Regions from separate parts of the Pollutimonas sp. M17 genome, predicted to be linked through region 1. Evidence: predicted binding sites of a transcription regulator. Region 1 holds the regulator's gene; each other region holds the start of a gene.

Evidence for each region. The regulator LexA, encoded in region 1, represses DNA repair genes until DNA is damaged. The targets are predictions, from matches to a motif close to ACTGTATNNNNATACAGT.
Region 2: the regulator LexA is predicted to act here: its motif matches at 3,359-3,376, upstream of recA (recombinase RecA).
Region 3: the regulator LexA is predicted to act here: its motif matches at 2,526-2,543, upstream of imuA (translesion DNA synthesis-associated protein ImuA).

What each region holds. Positions count from the first base shown of each region.
Region 1 is NZ_CP107548.1:1,626,023-1,633,301, reverse strand. It holds gene uvrB (excinuclease ABC subunit UvrB) at 1-950, opposite strand, end outside; gene OEG81_RS07835 (amino acid aminotransferase) at 1,028-2,230, shown strand; gene lexA (transcriptional repressor LexA) at 2,295-2,957, shown strand; gene lon (endopeptidase La) at 3,729-6,203, opposite strand; gene clpX (ATP-dependent Clp protease ATP-binding subunit ClpX) at 6,357-7,279, opposite strand, start outside.
Region 2 is NZ_CP107548.1:2,165,240-2,172,518, forward strand. It holds gene metE (5-methyltetrahydropteroyltriglutamate--homocysteine S-methyltransferase) at 1-62, opposite strand, end outside; gene OEG81_RS10335 (LysR family transcriptional regulator) at 222-1,139, shown strand; gene recX (recombination regulator RecX) at 1,664-2,182, opposite strand; gene recA (recombinase RecA) at 2,201-3,271, opposite strand; gene OEG81_RS10350 (response regulator transcription factor) at 3,475-4,164, shown strand; gene OEG81_RS10355 (sensor histidine kinase) at 4,183-5,682, shown strand; gene OEG81_RS10360 (MFS transporter) at 5,945-7,279, shown strand, end outside.
Region 3 is NZ_CP107548.1:2,017,568-2,024,846, reverse strand. It holds gene OEG81_RS09645 (error-prone DNA polymerase) at 1-345, opposite strand, end outside; gene OEG81_RS09640 (Y-family DNA polymerase) at 365-1,849, opposite strand; gene imuA (translesion DNA synthesis-associated protein ImuA) at 1,770-2,501, opposite strand; gene ypfH (esterase) at 2,636-3,445, shown strand; gene OEG81_RS09625 (carboxypeptidase-like regulatory domain-containing protein) at 3,411-3,881, opposite strand; gene OEG81_RS09620 (NRDE family protein) at 3,878-4,666, opposite strand; gene pbpG (D-alanyl-D-alanine endopeptidase) at 4,682-5,752, opposite strand; gene OEG81_RS09610 (hypothetical protein) at 5,871-6,053, opposite strand; gene OEG81_RS09605 (Bug family tripartite tricarboxylate transporter substrate binding protein) at 6,050-7,009, opposite strand; gene OEG81_RS09600 (tartrate dehydrogenase) at 7,121-7,279, opposite strand, start outside.

The DNA of each region.
Region 1 (7,279 bases):
ATACCCTTGCAGAAACCCAGTTCCTGCAGCATTTCCAGGTCGAAGCGGGTGCGCTGCTCCAGCCGTTGCGCTTCCACCAGCTTGCCGTCGGCCGTCAGCGCGGCCAGGCGCTCGCGCAGCTCCATCTTGATGGTCTCGATGGCGCGCAGCACGGTCTCGCGCGGCGTGACGTAGTGGGAGCTGGGGAAAACGGTGAAGCGCGGAATCTTCTGCTTGACCTTGCCCGTCAATGGATCGAACATCTCCAGCGTCTCGATCTCGTCGTCGAACAAGGTGATGCGCAAGGCCAGCTCGGCATGCTCCGCCGGGAAGACATCGATGATCTCGCCGCGCGCCCGGAAATTGCCCCGGACGAATTCCACGTCGTTGCGTTCATACTGCATGGCCACCAGGCGGCCCAGCAACTCCTGCCGGGCGATGCGGTCGCCGGTGCGCAGGGTCAGCACCATGGCATGGTAATCGCCGGGATTGCCGATGCCGTAGATGCACGACACGGTACCCACGATGACCGTGTCGCGCCGCTCCAACAGGCTTTTGGTGGCCGACAGCCGCATCTGCTCGATGTGTTCATTGATGGACGAATCCTTTTCGATGAACAGGTCGCGCGCCGCCACATAGGCCTCGGGCTGATAGTAGTCATAGTAGGAAACGAAATATTCGACCGCATTGTTGGGGAAGAATTCGCGCATTTCGGCATACAACTGCGCCGCCAGTGTCTTGTTGGGCGCCAGCACGATGGCCGGGCGCCCCGTGCGGGCGATGACATTGGCCATGGTATAGGTCTTGCCCGAACCGGTGACGCCCAGCAGAGTCTGGTACATCAACCCATCGTCGATGCCCTCGACCAGCGCGTCGATCGCCGTGGGCTGATCGCCCGCCGGGGGATAGGGCTGATACAGCTGGAATGGACTGTCGGGGTATTCTATGAAGCCGGGCGCGGGAGCGTTCATGCTGGACACTTTCAGGGTAAACCCCTTATTATCACACTAATGTTTCGAGTTTCTCTTCCCACCCTTACTCCCTCAAAATGAAATCTCTCTTCGAATCCGTCGAACTCGCTCCGCGCGACCCCATCCTAGGCCTGAACGAACAATATAACGCGGATACCCGAACCGGCAAGGTCAATCTTGGCGTGGGCGTGTACTACGATGACGAAGGGCGGATTCCCCTTCTGGACGCGGTCAGCAAGGCCGAAACGGCGCGCATCGAAGCGCATGCCGCGCGCGGCTACCTGCCCATCGAAGGCATACCCGGCTACAACAAAGGCGCGCAAACCCTGCTGCTGGGCGAAGGCTCGCCCCTTATCGCGGCGGGCCGCGTGCTGACCGCCCAGGCATTGGGCGGCACGGGCGCCCTGAAGATCGGCGCCGATTTCCTGAAGCAACTGCTGCCGGGCTCCAAGGTCGTCATCAGCAACCCCAGCTGGGAAAACCACCGCGCCCTGTTCGAGCGCGCCGGTTTCACCGTGGAAACCTATCCTTACTACGACGCCGCCACGCATGGCCTGGACTTCGAAGGCATGCTGGCTTCGCTGCAAGCGCTGCCCGAGCAGACCATCGTCGTCCTGCACGCCTGCTGCCACAACCCCACGGGTGTGGACCCCAGCTTCGAGCAATGGCAGCAGATCGTCGAAGCCGTCAAGGCCCGCAATCTCGTGCCCTTCCTAGACATCGCCTATCAGGGCTTCGGCGACGGCCTCGAAGAAGACGCATCGGTCGTCCGCCTGTTCGCGCAGCACGACCTGACCATGTTCATCAGTTCGTCCTTTTCCAAGTCCTTCTCGCTGTACGGCGAGCGCGTCGGCGCGCTGACCCTGGTTTCGTCCAGCAAGGAAGAAAGCGGCCGCGTGCTCAGCCAGCTCAAGCGCGTGATCCGCACCAACTACTCCAACCCGCCCACGCACGGCGGCACCGTGGTCGCCACGGTGCTGAACACGCCCGAGCTCTACAGCCTGTGGACAAACGAGCTGGCCGCCATGCGCGAACGCATCCGCAGCATGCGCGTGCAATTGGTCGAAAAGCTCAAGTCCCACGGCGTCACCCAGAACTTCGATTTCGTCCTGGCCCAGCGCGGCATGTTCTCATACTCGGGCCTGACCGCCGAACAAGTGGACCGCCTGCGCGATGAACATGGCGTGTACGCGGTCAGCAGCGGACGCATCTGCGTTGCCGCGCTGAACAGCCGCAATATCGACTACGTGGCGGCCTCGATCGCCAAAGTCCTGGCTTAAGGCTTGATCTTTCACTGAAAGTATTGCAGAATCCAGACTGTATAAAAACACAGTCTGGATTGCCATGGCCGTCAAGCTTACCGAGCGTCAGCAGCAAATACTCGAACTCATACGCAGCGAAATCACCCGCAGCGGCTTTCCGCCGACGCGGGCCGAAATCGCGCGCGCCCTGGGCTTCAAATCGGCCAACGCCGCCGAAGACCATCTGAAGGCACTGGCCAGGAAAGGCGCCATCGAGCTTACGGCAGGCGCCTCGCGGGGCATACGGCTGGTCGATCCCGACCTGCCGGCCGACAGGTCCTCCAGCATGCTGGAAACCGCCAGCAGCGCCCTGTCGCAGTTGCTGGTGCCCCTGGTGGGCCGCGTGGCGGCGGGCAATCCCATTCTTGCCGCCGAACACGTCGAACGCGAAATCGGCATCGAACCCGCGCTGTTCAGCCAGACTCCCGATTACCTTCTTCGCGTACGCGGTTTAAGCATGCGCGACGCGGGCATCCTGGACGGCGACCTTCTGGCGGTCAAGAAATCGCCCGACGCGCGCAACGGCCAGATCGTCGTGGCCCGCCTGGGCGACGAGGTCACCGTCAAGCGCTTCTCCCGCGACGGCCGGGTCATCCAGCTTCTGCCCGAAAACCCCGATTTCCAGCCCATCGTCGTTTCGGCCGAAGACGAATTCTCGCTGGAAGGCATCGCCGTGGGCTTGATACGGGATACGCCGCTGCAGTAAGGGTGCGGGCGCGTTGGCTGGCGTCTTGGCCAAGACGCCATGGAAGAGTAGCGACGTTGGCTCGGAAGACAAGCGGTGTCTGCAGGCATGGCTGGCCCGGCTAAACGCGTTGCGGTCCTGGCAAGCCAGGACTTCCCGCGCAGGCCCTTCGTTTTGGGGCGACCGCGAAACTCGCAACGTTGGCAGCCCCCCGGGCTGCCAACACCCTTGTTGCTCGAGCAGGCGCGGTCTTGCCTCCCCAAAACGAAGGGCCTGCGCGGCGCACGCGTAAACCGCCGGGCCAGCCATGCCTGCAGACACCTTCCATTGATCGGCCAGGCCCATTATTGCCCAAAGTGATTGGATACTATCGATCCGAGGTGCTTGGATTCGTTCGAGCCGTCTATTGGCCGACCGGCTCATGAACGCTGGATACCACAAGCACTTCACAGATTGCACGGCGCTCATAGTGAATCCCGACGTCTGAACGGTGAAATCGTCCTAAGCTATCAACACCCTTTTCAGAGTCCCTTCCGATCCATTTCATCTATATTCGCGCGTATCGCAAGTTTCATCGTCTGATCGCTACATGACTCAAGCGCAGCCCCACCCACCTGCGCTGATGCAAGCAAGCAGACAGCAAGCACGCCCAGCGATTAGACCTAACGAAACAGGCACAAGAAAAAGAAAAGGGCTGAGCCCCGTGCAATACAGAACTCAGCCTTGACTACAGCCTTCAGCGTCAGCGGCCCAGGCGGCGGCTTCAAAAGACGCCCCCGGGATCGACAAGCATCAATGCTTCATGACGCCACCCGACGATTCACCGACCTGCTTCGCGCTGGCGACCGCTTCCGCCGCCAGACGGGCGACTTCCTCGTCCGACAACGGCGTAGGCATGTTCTGCAAGGCGACCTCTAGCACCCGGTCTATCCAGCGCACCGGGATGATCTCCAGGTGGTTCTTCACATTATCCGGAATATCCGCAAGATCCTTCACGTTTTCTTCCGGAATCATCACCACCTTGATCCCGCCGCGATGGGCCGCCAGCAGCTTTTCCTTCAGGCCGCCGATGCCCAGGACCTCTCCGCGCAACGTGATTTCGCCCGTCATGGCCACGTCGGCGCGCACCGGTATGCCCGTCAGTGCCGACACCATCGCCGTCGTGATGGCGATACCCGCCGAAGGGCCGTCCTTGGGGGTTGCGCCTTCCGGGAAGTGCACGTGCAGATCGCGCTTCTCGAAAGCCGTATTGGCAATGCCCCACTTCTGCGCCCTGGCGCGCACAACCGTGCGTGCCGCCTCGACCGATTCCTTCATGACGTCGCCCAGCGAGCCCGTGCGCACCACCACGCCCTTGCCCGGCATGTCGGCCACCTCGATGGTCAGCAGATCGCCGCCCACCTCGGTCCAGGCCAGGCCGGTAACCTGACCCACCTTGTTTTCCTTCTCGGCCATGCCGAAACTGAAACGCCGCACGCCCAGGAAATCGCTCAGGTTCTCGGAGGTGACCGTGACACGTTCCAGCGCCTGCGCGGGCGCTGCCTTGCGCCGGCCGCCGGAGCGCACCGTGGGATTCGCGCCCAGCAGCTTCTTCACGACCTTGCGGCAGATCTTGCTGATCTCGCGTTCCAGCGCCCGGACACCCGCTTCACGCGTGTAGTAGCGCACGATGTCGCGCACCGCCGATTCCTCGATGGTGATCTCGCCTTCCTGCACGCCGTTGTTCTTCATCAGCTTGGGCAGCAGGTGATCGAAGGCGATATGCACCTTTTCGTCTTCGGTGTAGCCCGACAGACGTATGACTTCCATGCGGTCCAGCAGGGCCGGCGGAATGTTCAGCGTATTGCTGGTGGCCACGAACATGACGTCGGACAAGTCGAAATCGACCTCGATGTAGTGGTCCTGGAAGGTGTGGTTCTGTTCCGGATCCAGCACCTCCAGCAAGGCCGAGGACGGATCGCCGCGGAAGTCCGCACCCATCTTGTCGATTTCGTCCAGCAGGAACAAGGGGTTGCGCACGGACACCTTGGCCATGTTCTGCAGGATCTTGCCCGGCATGGAGCCGATGTAGGTGCGGCGGTGGCCGCGGATCTCGGCCTCGTCGCGCACGCCGCCCAGGGCCATGCGCACGAACTTGCGATTGGTCGCGCGCGCGATGGACTGCCCCAGCGAGGTCTTGCCCACGCCGGGAGGCCCGACCAGGCACAGGATGGGCGCCTTGAGCTTGTCGACGCGCTGCTGTACGGCCAGGTATTCGATGATGCGCTCTTTCACCTTCTCCAGGCCGTAGTGATCGGCGTCGAGCACGTCTTCGGCATTGGAAATGGAGTTGTTGATGCGGCTTTTCTTGCGCCAGGGCAAGCCGATGAGCGTATCGATGTAATTGCGCACGACCGTGGCTTCGGCCGACATGGGCGACATCAGCTTGAGCTTCTTGAGCTCGGCATCGGCCTTCTTCTGGGCTTCCTTGGGCAGTTGGGCCGCGGTGATCTTCTTTTCGAGTTCCTCGATGTCGGCGCCGTCCTCGCCTTCGCCCAGCTCCTTCTGAATGGCCTTGACCTGCTCGTTCAGATAGTAGTCGCGCTGGCTCTTTTCCATCTGCTTCTTGACCCGGCCGCGTATGCGCTTTTCGACCTGCAGGATGTCGATTTCGGACTCAAGCTGCGACAGCAGGCTTTCCAGGCGTTCGGCGGTGCCCGTGACTTCGAGCATCTTCTGCTTCTGCTCGAGCTTCAGGGGCAAATGGGCCGAGATCGTGTCGGCCAGGCGGCCGGCATCGTCGATGCCCGTAAGGGATGTCAGGATCTCTTGCGGAATCTTCTTGTTCAGTTTGACGTATTGCTCGAACTGGGCCACCACCGCGCGGCGCAGGGCCTCGGATTCGGGGCCTTCGCCCGTTTCGGGCTCGACCGGCACCACGACCGACATGAAGTGTGTTTCGGCCTCGGTGACCTTCTGGATACGCGCGCGTTGCAAGCCTTCCACCAGCACCTTGACGGTGCCGTCGGGCAGCTTGAGCATTTGCAGGATGCTGGCAACGCAACCGATGTCGTAAAGATCTTCGGGAGTGGGATCGTCCTTGCCGGCGGACTTCTGCGCCACCAGCATGATGTTGTTGCCCGATTCCATGGCCAGCTCCAGGGCCTTGATGGAACGCGGACGGCCAACAAACAGAGGAATCACCATGTGCGGAAATACCACCACGTCGCGCAAGGGCAACAGCGGCAAGTCCGTGGGTTCTGAAGTAAGAATCTGGCTCGCAGACATAGTAATTTCCTTAAAATTTACCTCTAGATGCAAAAGGGAAGCCAAGGCCTCCCTTTTTGAGTACTACCTGTAGGTGTATGTAGTGACGATAGCCAGGTTTTCAAGTCTACAACGGCAATTCCGGATTACATAGCGGTAATTCCAAGGTATTTCCTAGGCGGCGGCATCCTTCAGCTTCTTGGAAGCCCCTTGTCGGCCGGAGGCATCCGCCGCCTTGGCCTCGTCCCCGTAGATGAGCATGGGCGCGCCCTTGCCCGAGACCGCATTTTCGTCCAACACCACCCTTTTGACGTTCTTCTGGGAAGGAAGTTCGTACATGGTGCCCAGCAAGGATTGTTCCACGATGGAGCGCAGCCCGCGGGCGCCTGTGCGGCGCTTGATGGCGCGCTTGGCAATGGCCGCCAGCGCTGCGGGACGCACTTCGAGCTCGACTTCTTCCATCTCGAACAGTTTCTGGAACTGCTTGATCAGCGAATTCTTGGGTTCGGTAAGAATGCGTATCAGCGTGTCTTCCTGGAGCTCTTCCAGGGTGGCCACGACGGGCAGGCGTCCGACCAGTTCAGGGATCAGGCCGAACTTGATGAGGTCTTCGGGCTCGACTTCGGCGAACAGCTCGCCCACGCCACGCTCGGTCTTGGCGCGCACGGTGGCGGAAAAACCGATGCCCGACCTTTCGCTGCGGTCGCGGATGATTTTTTCCAGCCCGTCGAAGGCGCCGCCTACGATGAACAGGATGTTGGTGGTGTCGACCTGGACGAAGTCCTGGTTGGGGTGCTTGCGCCCGCCCTGCGGCGGCACTGACGCAACCGTGCCTTCGATCAGCTTGAGCAGGGCCTGCTGCACGCCTTCGCCGGAAACATCGCGCGTGATGGATGGATTGTCGGCCTTGCGCGAAATTTTATCGATTTCATCGATGTAGATGATGGCGCGCTGCGCCTTCTCGACATCGTAGCTGCAGTTCTGCAGCAGCTTCTGGATGATGTTCTCGACGTCTTCGCCCACGTAGCCGGCCTCGGTCAGCGTGGTGGCGTCGGCCATCACGAAAGGCACGTCCAGCATGCGGGCCAGCGTCTGCG
Region 2 (7,279 bases), 540 kb from region 1:
GCGCGTTTCAGTTCGCGCTTCACGCCTATGCGCGGGAAGCCCAGATTATGAGTGATCGTCATGATAAATTTCCATTGAATGAATATTTTTTTTCAGGCCATGCCATTGTGCCTATACAATGGCATGAGACAAAATCAAATACACCATCCTTAAAATGAATTTATCTCAACATAACTCAACGATCTTCCCCAGCACCGACGCTGCCGGCCGGGAGTCCGCCGATGCTTGAAATACGCCATCTGGAAACCTTGAGTGCCATACGCGACGCGGGCAGCCTGCAAGAGGCGGCCGAGCGCCTGCATGTCACCCAGTCCGCGCTGTCGCACCAGTTGCGCGACCTGGAAGTGCGCCTGAAGACGCCTTTGCTCAATCGCCGTACTCGGCCGGCCCGGCTGACCACGGCCGGCCTGCGCATCCTGGCGCTGGCCGACCAGATACTGCCCCAGGTCAAGGCCACCGAGCGCGAATTGCAGCGGCTGGCCGCGGGCCGGACCGGCCGGCTGCACGTGGCGATAGACTGCCATTCCTGTTTTCAGTGGCTGCTGCCGGCGCTGGACGCCTTCCGGCATGATTGGCCCGATGTCGAACTGGACCTGTCCGCCGCCTTCTCCTTCGCTCCCCTGCCCGCGCTGGTGCGCGGCGACCTGGACGTGGTCGTGACGTCGGACCCGCAAGCCATCGAGGCCATCGAATACCTGCCGCTGTTCCGCTACGAATTGATGCTGGCCGTGGCGGCCGCCAATCCCTTGTCGCAGTACAAATACATAGAACCGTATCAACTGGCCGACCAGGTTCTCATCACCTATCCCGTCGAACGCCAGCGCCTGGATGTCTTCACCGCCTTTCTGGACCCGGCCGACATCGAGCCGGCGGCGCTGCGCAAGGCCGAACTGACGCCCATGATCGCGCAACTGGTCGCCAGCCAGCGCGGCGTGGCGGCGCTGCCCAATTGGGCGCTGACTGAATATCTGGACCAGGGCTGGTTGCGCTTGTGTCACCTGGGCACACAAGGCGTGTGGCGAACCTTGTATGCGGCGGTGCGTGGTGAAGACGTGCAGGCCGACTACCTGCAAGCGTTCATAAAGCAGGCGCGGGACACTTGCTTCAAGACCCTTACGGGCATCAAGGCGGTGCGCTAGCGTATTTTCGGTTCAGGTTTACCGCTATATGGCTTGTAAGCGTGTGGGCTTAGCCTGTACAACCGCTTATACAACCGGCGCGGCAGGCGCGCGAGGCCGGGACGGCGCAAGACCCATTCCAGCAGCACAGGCGCCACATAAAAAGGCCAAGCACAAAAACCGCCCCAGCGGCGCCTCTAACGTAAAGCACTGCAGCGGGGCGGGTGGCGGGAGCCGGACGCGGCGACTTTCGGGGCCGAGCAAGCCGTCGGCGAACGCAGCCCGAAGGGGCGCAGGAGCCAGGCGCAGCGGCGTTCGGCGCGCAGGGCGCCGAACCGGCCACGAGGAGCAAGGCCGGCTCCCGCCACCCGGCACGCGTCAGAGAATACCTTGCTCGGAACTCGCCCCGCAGTCCATAGTGGCACCGTCGCACACAAGAAGCTCGCGTCAGAGAGCACCTCACACGGATCTTGAATCGCCACTGAAGCCACTGAATATCGCCCCGGCAGAACCAACACGTACGTAGCACCTGAACCGAAAAGGCGCTAGCGGGAGGCATGCGGAATGCTGCCCAGTATGCGGCGCACGCATTCGGAGGAAAAACCGCGCGAGGCCAGGAAACGGAATTGCCTGGCATAGTCTTTTGCATCGACGGGCAGGCTGGCGAATTTCTTTTCCCAGACGGCTTGCGCGCGTTCCTGTTCGCTGCCCTGCAATTGCCGGCCCAGGTCGGCAATGGCCGCGTCGCCCAGCCCATGTTGCTTGAGCTCTTGCAGGATAAGGCCGGCGCCCTGCCGGGGCGCGCGCCTGTGAACCAGGCTCTGGGCAAAACGCTGGTCGGAAAGCCAGTTTTCGCGCTCCAGATCGTCGAGCAAGCGCTCAAGCTGTTCGGGGCTTTCGGCATGCGGCGCAAGCTTGCGCTGCAATTCGCGGCGGGAATGCTCGCGCCTGGACAGATAGCCGATGGCGCGGGCCTTCAGTGTGGGCCCCGCCTTCTGCTGTTTACGTTCGGGCGGAGAGCCGGCGTCGGACAGCGTTTCGAAACCGTCGTCGTTCGTGTGCATGGCGCCCCGCCCCGCTCTTTAGGCCTCGGGTTCGGCGCTGGGAACCGCCGCCTTGCTGACGGTGGCGGCGGCTTGCGGAATGACGCCCAATTGCTCGCGAACCCGGTTTTCGATCTCGAAGGCCATTTCAGGATGTTCTTTCAGGTATTCGCGGACATTGTCCTTGCCCTGACCGATACGGGTGCCGCTGTAGCTGAACCAGGCGCCGGCCTTGTCCACGATGCCCGCCTGCACGCCCAGGTCGATGATTTCGCCCTCGCGCGAGATGCCGGCGCCGTACATGATGTCGAACTCGGCCTGCTTGAACGGAGGCGCCACCTTGTTCTTGACCACCTTGACGCGGGTTTCGTTGCCCACGACCTCGTCGCCCTTCTTGATGGCGCCGATGCGGCGGATGTCGAGCCGCACCGAGGAATAGAACTTGAGCGCGTTCCCGCCCGTGGTGGTTTCGGGGTTGCCGAACATGACGCCGATCTTCATGCGGATCTGGTTGATGAAGATGACCATGCAGTTGGCGCGCTTGATGGTGGCGGTCAGCTTGCGCAGGGCCTGGCTCATGAGGCGGGCTTGCAGGCCCGGCAGCGAGTCGCCCATGTCGCCTTCGATTTCGGCCTTGGGCGTCAGGGCCGCGACCGAGTCGATGACGATGAGGTCGACCGAACCCGAGCGCACCAGCGCATCGGTGATTTCCAGGGCCTGTTCGCCGGTATCGGGCTGGGAAATGAGCAGGTCGGACAGATTGACGCCCAGCTTGGAGGCGTACTGGACGTCGAGCGCGTGCTCGGCGTCGACGAAGGCGCAGGTGCCGCCGATTTTTTGCATTTCGGCGATGACCTGCAGGGTGAGCGTGGTCTTGCCGGACGATTCGGGGCCGTAGATTTCGATGACGCGGCCGCGCGGCAGGCCGCCCACCCCCAGTGCGATGTCCAGCCCGAGCGAGCCGGTGGAGACGACCTGGATATCGTGCTCGACAGTGTCGTCGCCGTAGCGCATGACCGAGCCTTTGCCAAATTGCTTTTCAATCTGGGATAAGGCGGCGGCCAGTGCCTTGCTGCGTTCGCCGGCGGCTTTGCTGTTCTTGTCGTCCATGTGGTGGATCCTTGGCTGAAAAACGATGAATTGATGAAAGCGCGCTGACGCGGCCATGGAATGGAATAGATTATTGCATCAAATTATACTGTATAAATACACAGATAATCAAAAAGCACATCGTAATCCCTGACTATCCGCTGCCCAGTGAACGTGCAAGAATAGGCCTTACCGCAACCCGACCCAGCCCCAGCCCGCACGACATGCGTATTCTTATCGCCGAGGACGACAGTATTCTTGCCGATGGACTTTCACGTTCATTGCGATACGACGGCTATGCGGTCGATGTCGTCAACGACGGCTCCAGCGCCGATTCCGCCCTGCAGCTGCAAAGCTTCGACCTGCTGATCCTGGATCTGGACCTTCCCCAGATGCACGGGCTGTCGGTGCTGCGCCTGCTGCGCCAGCGCCAGATGCCGATACCCGTCCTTATTTTAACGGCGGCCGACACCGTCGAACAGCGCGTCAAGGGACTGGACCTGGGCGCCGACGACTACATGGCCAAGCCGTTTGCGCTGACCGAACTCGAGGCCCGCGTGCGCGCCCTGACGCGCCGCAGCGCCGGCGTCAGCACCACGCAGCTGCGCTACAAAAGGCTCAGTTTCGACCTGAACGGACGCACGGCGCGCATCGACGACCAGCCGCTGGAGCTCTCGGCGCGCGAAACCAGCCTCCTGGAGATCTTTCTTTCCCGTTGCGGCCGCATGATCAGCAAGAACCAGTTCGTCGACCTGCTTTGCGAGTGGGGCGAAGAAGTCACGCCCAACGCCATCGAGGTCTACATCCACCGCCTGCGCAAAAAGATCGAACCCAGCGGCGTCAAGATCGTCACCGTCCGAGGCCTGGGCTATTGCCTGGAACCCGAAAATCGCAATGATTCCGTGGCCGCGTGAATCCGCGCGCCTGCCCGCATGCTGATCGATCCGCAGGTCCTGAAGGATACCGATAGCTCGCCTTCTGAAAGCAAGGCCTTTCTGGGGCTGTTCCGGCGCAAGAAGCGCCACCGGGCGCTGCTGAACAAGATCATGATCTGGATGTTCGGTCCGCTGTTCCTGCTCTGGACCATAGGGCTGGTCATCACCTACTTCATTGCGCAGAACATTGCCAACGCACCCTACGACCGCACCCTGGCGGATCATCTGCGCCTGCTCAAGCACGAGGTGGAACAGCAGAAGATACTGGAAGGCATCCAGCTGTCCGCCTCGGCCATCACCATCCTGCAGGGCGACCCCACCCAGCTGATCCGCTGGGAGATCCGCGATGCCAACGGCAACTCCATGGGCGGTAACGGCAGCATTCCCCTGCCTGAAACCTGGACCTACGAAGAAGACAAGATACGATTCCGCAACGAAAGCTACGATGGCCACAGTGTCCGGGTTGCCTACATCTGGGGCGGGCGGGACGCCGGCGGCCTGCCCTTCCTGACCATTGTGGCCCAGTCCAACGAGATGCGCGCCACCCTGCAGCAGGAAATCCTGACCGGCATGCTCACGCCTCAGCTCATCGTCCTGCCCCTGGCCGCCTTGCTGGCCGGCCTGGGCCTGACCCAGGGCCTGGAGCCCCTGAGCCTGCTCCAGGAACGCATACGGGCGCGTCGCGCCAACGATATGTCGCCCATCAGCGCGGAGCTGGCGCCCGCCGAGATCGTGCCGTTGGTGGCCGCCATGAACAGCCTGCTGGCACGGCTGGCGGCCACCAACGAAACGCAAAGGCGATTCGTGGCCAATGCCGCCCACCAGTTGAAGACGCCCCTGGCCGGCATGCGCACCCAGGCCGAGCTGGCCATGCGCGAGCAGTCTCCCGAAAAACTGGATGAGAGCCTGCGCCAGCTGGTGCTGGGCTCCCAGCGGGCGACCCGGCTGGTCAACCAGTTGCTTTCCCTGGCGCGGGCGGAAAGCGCCGAGAATCCCGTCCTGCGCCTGGCCGACGACGTCGACCTGAATGCGCTGGCCGAGCGGCAAACCCTGGGCTGGGTCGACACGGCCCTGAAAAAAGACATCGACCTGGGCTTCGAGCGGGCGCCGGCATCCATGCACGTGTCGGGCGACAATCTGATGCTGGCCGAGATGCTGAACAACCTGATCGAGAACGCCATGCTCTATACCCCCGAGTCCGGCTGGATCACCATCCGGGTGGGCGGCGACGCGCTCTCGGCATACATCGAGGTGGAGGACTCGGGCCCCGGAATCGCCCCCGAAGACCGCGAGCGCGTCTTCGACCGGTTTTTCCGGGTGCTGGGAGGCAGCACCGACGGCAGCGGCCTGGGATTGTCCATCGTCAAGGAAATCGCCGAGCAGCACAACGCCGGGGTCGCCTTCATGCCCACGGGAAATCGCGGCGGCAAAGCCGGAGGGACATGCCTGCGCATCACCTTCAATCGGATCAAGACGACCACCATCCTGCCCGCTTGAGAATATGAAGGAGACATCTGCATGCACGATCGGGCCATGACGGACCGCTATGATCCCGCTTTTGCGTTACATGAAGTAACCAAAGAGCGGCGGCGTTCAACTTGTTGTCAGCCTGGCGTCAGGAGCTTCGCATAACGTACGCTTGCCCGATAAAAGATCCGCAAGGACGATATCTCACTGGGAGACAAACATGAACATCACCACCATGGGAAGGCCGCCCGAGGCGGTGCCGGTGGGCGCGCCGGCCGCGACGAACAGGCCGATGACCCCTGAAGAGCGGCGGGTCATTTTCGCGTCATCGCTGGGCACCGTCTTCGAGTGGTACGACTTCTATCTATACGGCTCGCTGGCGGCCATCATCGCCGCCCACTTCTTCTCGGGCGTGAATCCCACGGCGGGCTTCATTTTCGCCCTGCTGGCCTTCGCGGCCGGGTTTGCCGTCCGGCCCTTCGGCGCACTGGTCTTCGGCCGCCTGGGCGACCTGGTGGGCCGCAAATACACCTTCCTGATCACCATACTGATCATGGGCCTGTCCACTTTCCTGGTCGGCGTGCTGCCCTCGTATTCCTCCATAGGCATGGCGGCGCCGGTGATACTGATCGTCCTGCGCCTGCTGCAGGGCCTGGCGCTCGGCGGGGAATACGGCGGCGCGGCGACCTATGTGGCCGAGCATGCCCCGCAAAATCGACGCGGCTTCTATACCAGCTGGATACAGACCACCGCCACCATGGGCCTGTTCCTGTCGCTGCTCGTCATCCTGGGCATACGCACCTCGCTCAGCGAGGAAGCCTTCATGGAATGGGGCTGGCGCATCCCCTTCCTGATCTCGGTGGTCCTGCTGGGCATCTCGGTGTGGATACGGATGCGACTGAACGAGTCGCCGGCCTTCCGGAAGATGAAGGCCGAAGGCAATGGCTCCAAGGCGCCCATCAAGGATTCTTTCGGCAAGTGGAGCAATCTGAAGATCGTGCTGCTGGCCCTGTTCGGCCTGACCGCCGGGCAGGCCGTGGTCTGGTATACCGGCCAGTTCTACGCCCTGTTCTTCCTGACCAAGACGCTGGCCATCGAAGCCAATACCGCCAACATCATGATCGCGATGGCGCTGCTGCTGGGCACGCCCTTCTTCGTCGTCTTCGGCGCGCTGTCCGACCGGATCGGCCGCAAGCCCATCATCATGGCGGGCTGCCTGATCGCCGCCCTGGCCTATTTCCCGGTGTTCAAGGGCATTACTCATTTCGCCAATCCGGCCCTCGAGAAAGCGCAGGCCACCGCGCCGGTCACCGTCATCGCCGATCCGGCCACCTGCTCGTTCCAGTTCAATCCCGTGGGCGTGTCGTCCTTCACCAGTTCCTGCGACATCCTGAAAGCCTTCATGGCCAGCAATTCGGTGAACTACGACAACCAGGCCGCGCCCGCCGGCAGCGTCGCCAAGGCCCGCATCGGCCAGGACGAGTTCGTATCGTTTGAAGGCCAGCACCTGAACAAGGCCGATTTCGCGGCAAGGTCGGCGGAATTGAAGAAATCGCTGACCGATGCCATACGCAGCCATGGCTATCCCGCCAAGGCCGACCCCTCGCAGATCAACTACATCATGGTG
Region 3 (7,279 bases), 390 kb from region 1:
GTCGTCCAGGCTTAAGCGGTAGCGGCCTTTTTCGCTGCGCCTGCGGGCCAGGGTGATCAATTCCGACAGATCGCCATAGCCTTTTTTGTTGCATGCCAGGACGATGATTTCCATGCCGTCCACCTTGAAACGGCTGCCGATGATCAGTTTGATCGATTGTTTTTTGGCCTCGGTCCAGGCGCGCACCACGCCGGCCAGGGAACATTCGTCGCAGAGCGCCAGGGCTTCGTAGCCCAGCTCCGCGGCGCGCTCGACCAGTTCCTCGGGATGCGAGGCGCCTTGCAGGAATGAGAAGTTGGACAGGCAGTCCAGTTCGGCATAGTCGGGAAGAACGGCGGCTTTCATGGGAAACGGCAGGCCGGGTTCAGCCGAAGAAACCGTGCAGGAACCAGCCCGGGCCGTCGCCCTCGCGCTGCTGGTAGACCCAGTAGCGCGCGCCCAGTTCGTCCTGCGCGATGAAGTAATCGCGCTGCTCGTGTCCGGTGGCGTCCCACCAGCCGGTTTCCAGGCGTTCCGGCCCGAGAATCAGGCGCAGGCCGCTGCGCTTGTAGACGGGCCGGTCATTGCGGATGTCCAGTCTTTCGGCCCGAGGCAGCAGCCAGAACGGGCGGGCCTGCCCGGACAAGGCCGGCGGCATCTGCGCCGCGCCGTCCCGCGCGGTGGCGGCCTGCCAGCGGTTGGCCTGTTCGGGGCGGTAATCGGCGCTGGGGCAGGCGTGCAGGACGCGATCCCGTCCCAGCCGGGCTTGCAGGAGGTCCAGCATCCGGTGCTCCTGGCGCAGCCATTGCTCGGGTTCCGGAAACAGGCTGAGGCTGGCCGCCGGCCGGGAAAGCGCCTGGGTAACGGAAAGCTCGAGCGAAATGACGGGCGCTTCCAGACTGAGCGATTGCAATTGTTCGTCGAGCACGGCCATGAAATTTTCAGGCAGCCAGGCGTCTTCGGACAGGCGCAACCCAATACAGGTGGGGGCTCTGGCGTGGCGGCCTTTTTCGTGATGCAGCCGCAGATCGAGCACGCGGGCGGCGCGTTGCCTGGCATGCAGCCAGCCGCACAGCTGTTCGATCAGGCGGCCCGCGACCGCAAGAATGGCATTGCAATGCTCCAGGTGTTCGGTCAGTTCGTATCGCTGATTGAAGCGCTCGGGCGCCTGGAACCAGGGAAAGCTTTGACGTCCGTCTCCGTAGGCCTGATCCAGTTCCTGCAGCAGCAGGGGGCTGCTGCGCTGCTGGAGCCCCTTGCGGGGCAATGCGCGCAATTGCGCCAGATTGCGGCATGCGATGCCGTCCAGCCAGTCGCCAAAAGGACGTGCGGCGGGCAGGGCGTGACAAGGCAGGCAGTCGAGGCGGCGCGCCAGCGCCTTATGGCTTATGACGCGGCGCGGACTGGGCCGGCTGCGGCAGGCAAGCATCCAGGCGCCCAGAGCGGTGGGCGCCATGCCGATGCGCGCCCGGACGCCCATGTTGTCCAGGCTGGCCCGGATGCGTGCGTGCAGGCGGCGCGCGCCATGAAACAGGCTCAGGCTTGCGCCGGCTTCGAGGAGCAGCGCGCTCTCTTCGAAAAAGGCCACATTGGGCGTGTATTGCAAGAGGCAAAGGGCGATTTCCTGCAGATGATCGTGCCGTGCTTGCGCCTGGTCGGGGGCCAGCAGGATGTCGGGAGCCAATCCCAGCGCGGTGCTGGACCGCATGCCCGGCCTGACGCCTTTGGCCTGGGCCGCCGGCGTGCAGGCGCAGACCCGGTCCTGAAGCAGGACCGCGGCGGGACGCGCTTCAGCTGGCCAGCGCGGGAAGTGGACGTCCAGGCTGTGCGTGGGCAGGTACAGGCTGAACCAGAGAGGCGTGCTGTTCATGGTGTTCGGGGCGCGGCGCCGTGCCGCGCGCGGGATTCAGGACAATGGATACGGGCTTGTCGCAGGAAGGGCCGCGCCGCTTGAGAATGAAGGCTTCTATGCCCTGGGCGACGGGCATCAGCCGCAGGCGCAGGGGTGCGGCGCTGGCATGCATGGCCTGGGCTTGCGGACGCAGCAGCACGAAAAGCGTGTCGCTTTGCTGAGCCACGAGATGCAGGCGGCGCAAGCCGGCCGGATGCGGAGCGCCGGCCCAGCAAAGCAGGGCGGCGCAGGCATTGTGTTTCAGGATTTGCTCGGCCGCCCACAGGGCGTCGCCCTGGGTCTTGGGGTTGACCCATAGCAGGCGCCGCGCCTGAAGCCGCCAGTCGACCCAGCAATGGAAATGGGGTTCGTAAGGCGGGTGCACCAGGATCACGCTGCGCTCGGATGAAAGATGCTCCAGGGCTGGCCGCAGCAAATGGATTTCGCCTATGCCGGGCCGGCTGGGCAGGAACTCGATGAGCGAACCCAGGGGCCAGCCCTGCCCCGGAAGCTCGCGATCCAGCGCGGCGAAGCCGGTGGAAACGACGGGGCGCTGCGAGCGGGCAAGCTGGGTTCCCCGCCACAGGGCTGGATGAATGTGTTCCGGGCGTTGCGAAGAAAAACCAGGCATGGAGGCATGTGCCAAATGTTCGATACTGTATAAATATACAGTAAAAGACGCCGGGACTCTAATCGAACGCGCTTTCCATCTAGCGTACAATTTTTGGATTGCCAAGCAAGACCAGGCTTTCAGGAGGTAACGATATGGCGAAGCAGCCGGACTTTCCGGATCCTTTTATTTTCATACCCAAGACAGGAAAGCCCGAATTGCTTTTTGTGCTTTTGCATGGCGAGTCGGCCGATCCCCGACAACTGTTCCCCTTGGCCGAAGCCATCAAGCAGGCCTTCCCGCGCGCGATGGTCGTGCTTCCCTATGCATTTGAAAACATTCAGGCCGGCAGCCAGGCATCCGCAGCGGGCTGGAACGGGATAGCGGGCTATCACTGGATAAACCCGGTCGACCTGTCGGAAAGCAATTACGCCGAGCGCGTCGCCCAGGCCTTGCCGGCCCTTATCGGGCAGGTTCGGCAAATACAGGCCGCCTATGGCTTGACGGGGCAGCAGACGGCCCTGGCCGGATTTTCCCAAGGCGCATCGATGGCGCTGGAGGCCAGTCACGCCCGGCCCGATCTGGCTGGCCGTGTTCTGGCCTTTTCGGGGCTGTATGCGGCCCTGCCCAGTTCGGCGCCTCCCACCACCATGTTGCATTTTTTCCATGGCGCCAACGACCAGCAGGTTTCGGTCGACGATGTCGAATCCACGCTGGTCCGTCTTGGCGAACTGCAAGGCGATGCGACCCTGGATGTGGCCTCCAGGATAGGACATGAATTGCACGACGCCCTGATCAAGCAGGCCATAGTGCGCTTGCAGACTTGCGTTCCCTTGCGCAACTGGGAGGACGCCCTGGGCTCGCTGCAGGAACAAGGCGAAGCGCCCGCGGCGGCACCCCCCCCCGGGCAGGACCTTGCATTAGGACATGTCAATCGGGACCCGAGGCGGGCCTGTTCCAGGTGAACACCACGCGAGTCGTTCCCGTTGGAGCGATGGTGATTTCCCTTGATTGCGTCTGGTTGTCGTAGGTGACGAAAACACGGTACGAGCCCGGGTCCAGCCGGGCCAGGAAATACGGGCCGTCGGATGCGACATTCAGGACGGTTGCATCGCTTGCGTTGCGGATCACCACCTGCACTTCGCCGGCATAGGCCGCCTTGCCATCAACCTGGCTGGCAAACGTCAGGGCAAGAGGCCACTGGTTCATGGCCTGCTTCAAGGCGGTGGACTCATCCTGGCCGAAGCCTCCGCTGATGTATTCGGTGCCGCCCTGTATCTGCGTTTGGGGAAGCTCGGCGCGGGACTGGGCGTACAGGCCGCTGGCCAGCAGCACAGCCGTCGCCAGAGCCATGTTCAGGACCGCTTTCGGCGGCCTGATGCCCAAGATGGAAACTTTCATGGCGCACTCCTTGAGACAATGGAAAAAGGCCAGTCGTGCCGTTGGGTGGACAGGCCTGATTCATCGTAGCTCACTTCGCTGAAGAGCACACGTCCGCTGGCATGCACGGCAATGACCGTGGAGCAGCGGGTGCCGTAGTCGGGGCTCACGATGAAAGGGCTGCTGAGCAGCCGTTCGCGCTCCAGCGTCAGGCCCGTGTTCGGCAGGACGTGGTCCTGGGCGGGCGTGCCGTCCTTGAGTATCTCGAAGATGGGCGTCAGCGATTGCTCCAGCCTATTCAGCGGGAAGGAGTCGAGCGCGGCCCGCAGGCGTTCCGCCTTTGGCCAGGGCGTGTCCAGAAGATGGTTGGATACGATGTAGCGCCCTGGCCGCAGGAGCTGGGGCGCGGTCTGGCCGGCCCGGTTGCCCACATAGCAGGCGGCGTCCAGGTCGCCCGCGATCAGATTGAATCCGTTGTAGTCGGATCCCGCCGCATGGACCTGCCGCGCATACGATGCGGGCGGTTCGCCGCCCGTCAGGTAGCGGCTGACCAGTTCGCCGCGCGACGGCGCGCCGGGCATGAAGCGGGATGGATCGCGATAATTGGTCAACAGGGCAAACCGGCCTTGCCGGGTGATGCCCAGCCAGCTTCCCCCGCCCAGGCAGTCCATGCCGGCAATGACGTCGGGCCGGTCGCGCCAGGGAGCGGCCGGCAGGCTGGGTCGCTGATGGAACTCGTCGCGATTGGCCGCAATGAACAAGGGCCACTGCGGATCCGCGGAGATGGCCAGATAGGCAATGCACATGGTCGGGAAGCGACCTTACAGCATGGCTACGTTGCTGCTGTTTTCAACCAGATTGCGGATGCGCACGGCATCGCCGATGCGTGAGTAGCGGCCCGTGGAGTTGAGCAGCACAATGGCGACGTCGCGATTATCGATGCGGGTCAGCATGACCAGGCACTCGCCGGCTTCGTTGATGAAGCCGGTCTTGGATATCTGGATGTCCCAATCGGAATTCTTCACCAGGCGATTGGTGTTGTTGTAGACCAGCTGGCGACCGCGTCCGACATCGACCTGGTAGCTGTCGTCGGTGGTATAGCGATGAATCAGCGGCTGCTTGCTGACGGCGCGCAATAGCTTGACGAGATCGCGCGGCGAGGAAACGTTGTCGCTGGACAGGCCGGTGGGTTCGACGAAATGCGTCTTGCGCATGCCCAGGGCGCGCGCCTTGTCGTTCATGGCGCGCACAAAAGCGGGCATGCCGCCCGGATAATAGCGGCCCAGGGCGTGGGCGGCGCGGTTTTCGGAGGACATGAGCGCCAGATGCAGCATGGTGGCACGGCTGAGCTGGGTGCCGACCCGCAGGCGCGAGCGCGAATGGCGCAGGCGGTCGACGTCGGCATCGGAAATTTCCAATGTCTCGTCCATGGGCAAGCCGGCTTCGGCCACCACCAACGCGGTCATCAGCTTGGAGATGGATGCAATCGGACGGACTTCATCGCTGTTCTTGTCGTAGAGCACATGAGAGCTCTCCAGGTCTTGCACGAAGGCGACTTCGGAACGCAGCACCGCCTGCCGCGTATCCAGCTCCGCTTCGGATGCGCCGGCCTGCGGAGGCGCGGCCAGGCTGCCTTGCGCCGAAAGGGCATAGCTGGCGGGGCGCAGGTTCTGGCGCCGTACGATTCGGGGCTTGCCGGCGCTGGCGACCTTGGCCGTCTTGCGCTTGGCGGCTTTCCTGGCGCTTGTTTTCCTGGGGGCGGCTTTCTTGGCCTGGACTTTCTGTGCCTGGGTGCTTTTCGTTTCTGCGCGCGCCTGGACGGGTGTGGCGGCCGTGCTCAGGGCGAACACGAAGCACAAGGGCAGCAGGGCCGATAATGAAAGGCGACGCAATGATGTTTTCCGGGCGGCAGACATGTGGCGGGCATGAAGTCGTATTTTTGATTGAAAAGATAATATCAGAAAAAATGTCTTTATATTAGGTAGTTACAACATTCTTTTAAGGTTTTTTTTAAGTCGTTTGCAAGATTTGCGCCATTTCGTGGAAATCGCTGTACATGAATCCAGTAAAAACAGGCCGCGCGATCGTCGGATCGGCGGCCTGTGTTTTCTGAATCCGGATGCCGGCCCCGTCCGCTTGATCGGCCAGGCCGATGCAACAGCGCAGGGCACAAGGGCCGGGCAGCGTGATCAATTGACCGTTATATTGGCCTTCTTGATGACTTCGGCAAAACGCTTGGTGTCGCTGTCGATCTGCTGGCTCATTTCAGCGCGCGAGTTGCCTATCGGTTCGGCGCCGATCTTGGACATCTTCTCGCGGAAGTCGGCCGACTTGATGACCTTGACCATTTCGGTGTTCAGCGTGTCCAGGATGTTTGCCGGCGTACCCGCGGGCGCCAGCACGCCGAACCAGGTGCCCAGGTCGAAGTCGTGCATGCCCGACTCGTTCAGTGTCGGCGTATCGGGCAGAACGGACGAGCGCTTGGCGGTGGTGACGGCCAGGGCGCGCAGCTTGCCGGCCTGGATGTGCGGCAGGACGGGAGTGACCGTGTCGAAGGACATGGTCACCTGGCCTCCGATCAGGTCGGTGGTCAGCGGGCCGCTGCCCTTGTAGGGCACGTGAAGCAGCTCGATGCCGTTCTGCATGGCGAACTGCGTGCCGATCAGGTGCTGCAAGGTGCCGTAGCCGTTCGATCCATAAGCCAGGCTGGTCGCCGATTTCCTGGCCAGAGCGACCAGCTCCGCAGGCGTTTTTGCCGGAGTATTGGCGGCGTTGATGACCAGCACGTTGGGCACCAGGGCGACAGTGGTAATGGGCTCGAAGCTTTTCTGAAAATCGTAGGACAGCTTTTTATAGACGCTGGTGGCGATGGTGTGGTGCACCGCGCCCATCAGCAGCGTATAGCCGTCGGGCTTGGAACGCGCGACGATGTCGGCGCCCAGTGTGGCGCCGGCTCCCGGTTTGTTCTCGACAATCACGGGCTGCCCCAGGGACTTGGACAATTGATCGCCCAGGGCGCGCGCCAGGACGTCGGTGGTGCCGCCCGCCGCGAACGGCACGACCAGGCTGACCGGCTTGTCGGGCCAGGCTTGCGCCATGGCGACAGAGCTCGACAAGGCGAGCGCGGCCAGCGCGCCGGCCCCCGCCATCGAGAATCCGGCCGCTCTTTTTCTAAAGGTGTTTGTCTGGCTTGGTTTCATGCTTGTCTTCTCCTTTGTTTTTATCGGGCGCCGGGCGGCGCCGTCTCGTGCCGCTGCTGATCAGGCTTGTGCGATCCGGCTGCACATGGCCTGGGTAACGTCCGCGGTCGTGGCCTTGCCGCCCAGATCGCCGGTATGCAATTCGGGGCGGGAGGTAATGTGCTCCAGGGCGCGCATGACGCGTTCGGCCGCGGCAGTTTCGCCCAGATGCTCCAGCAG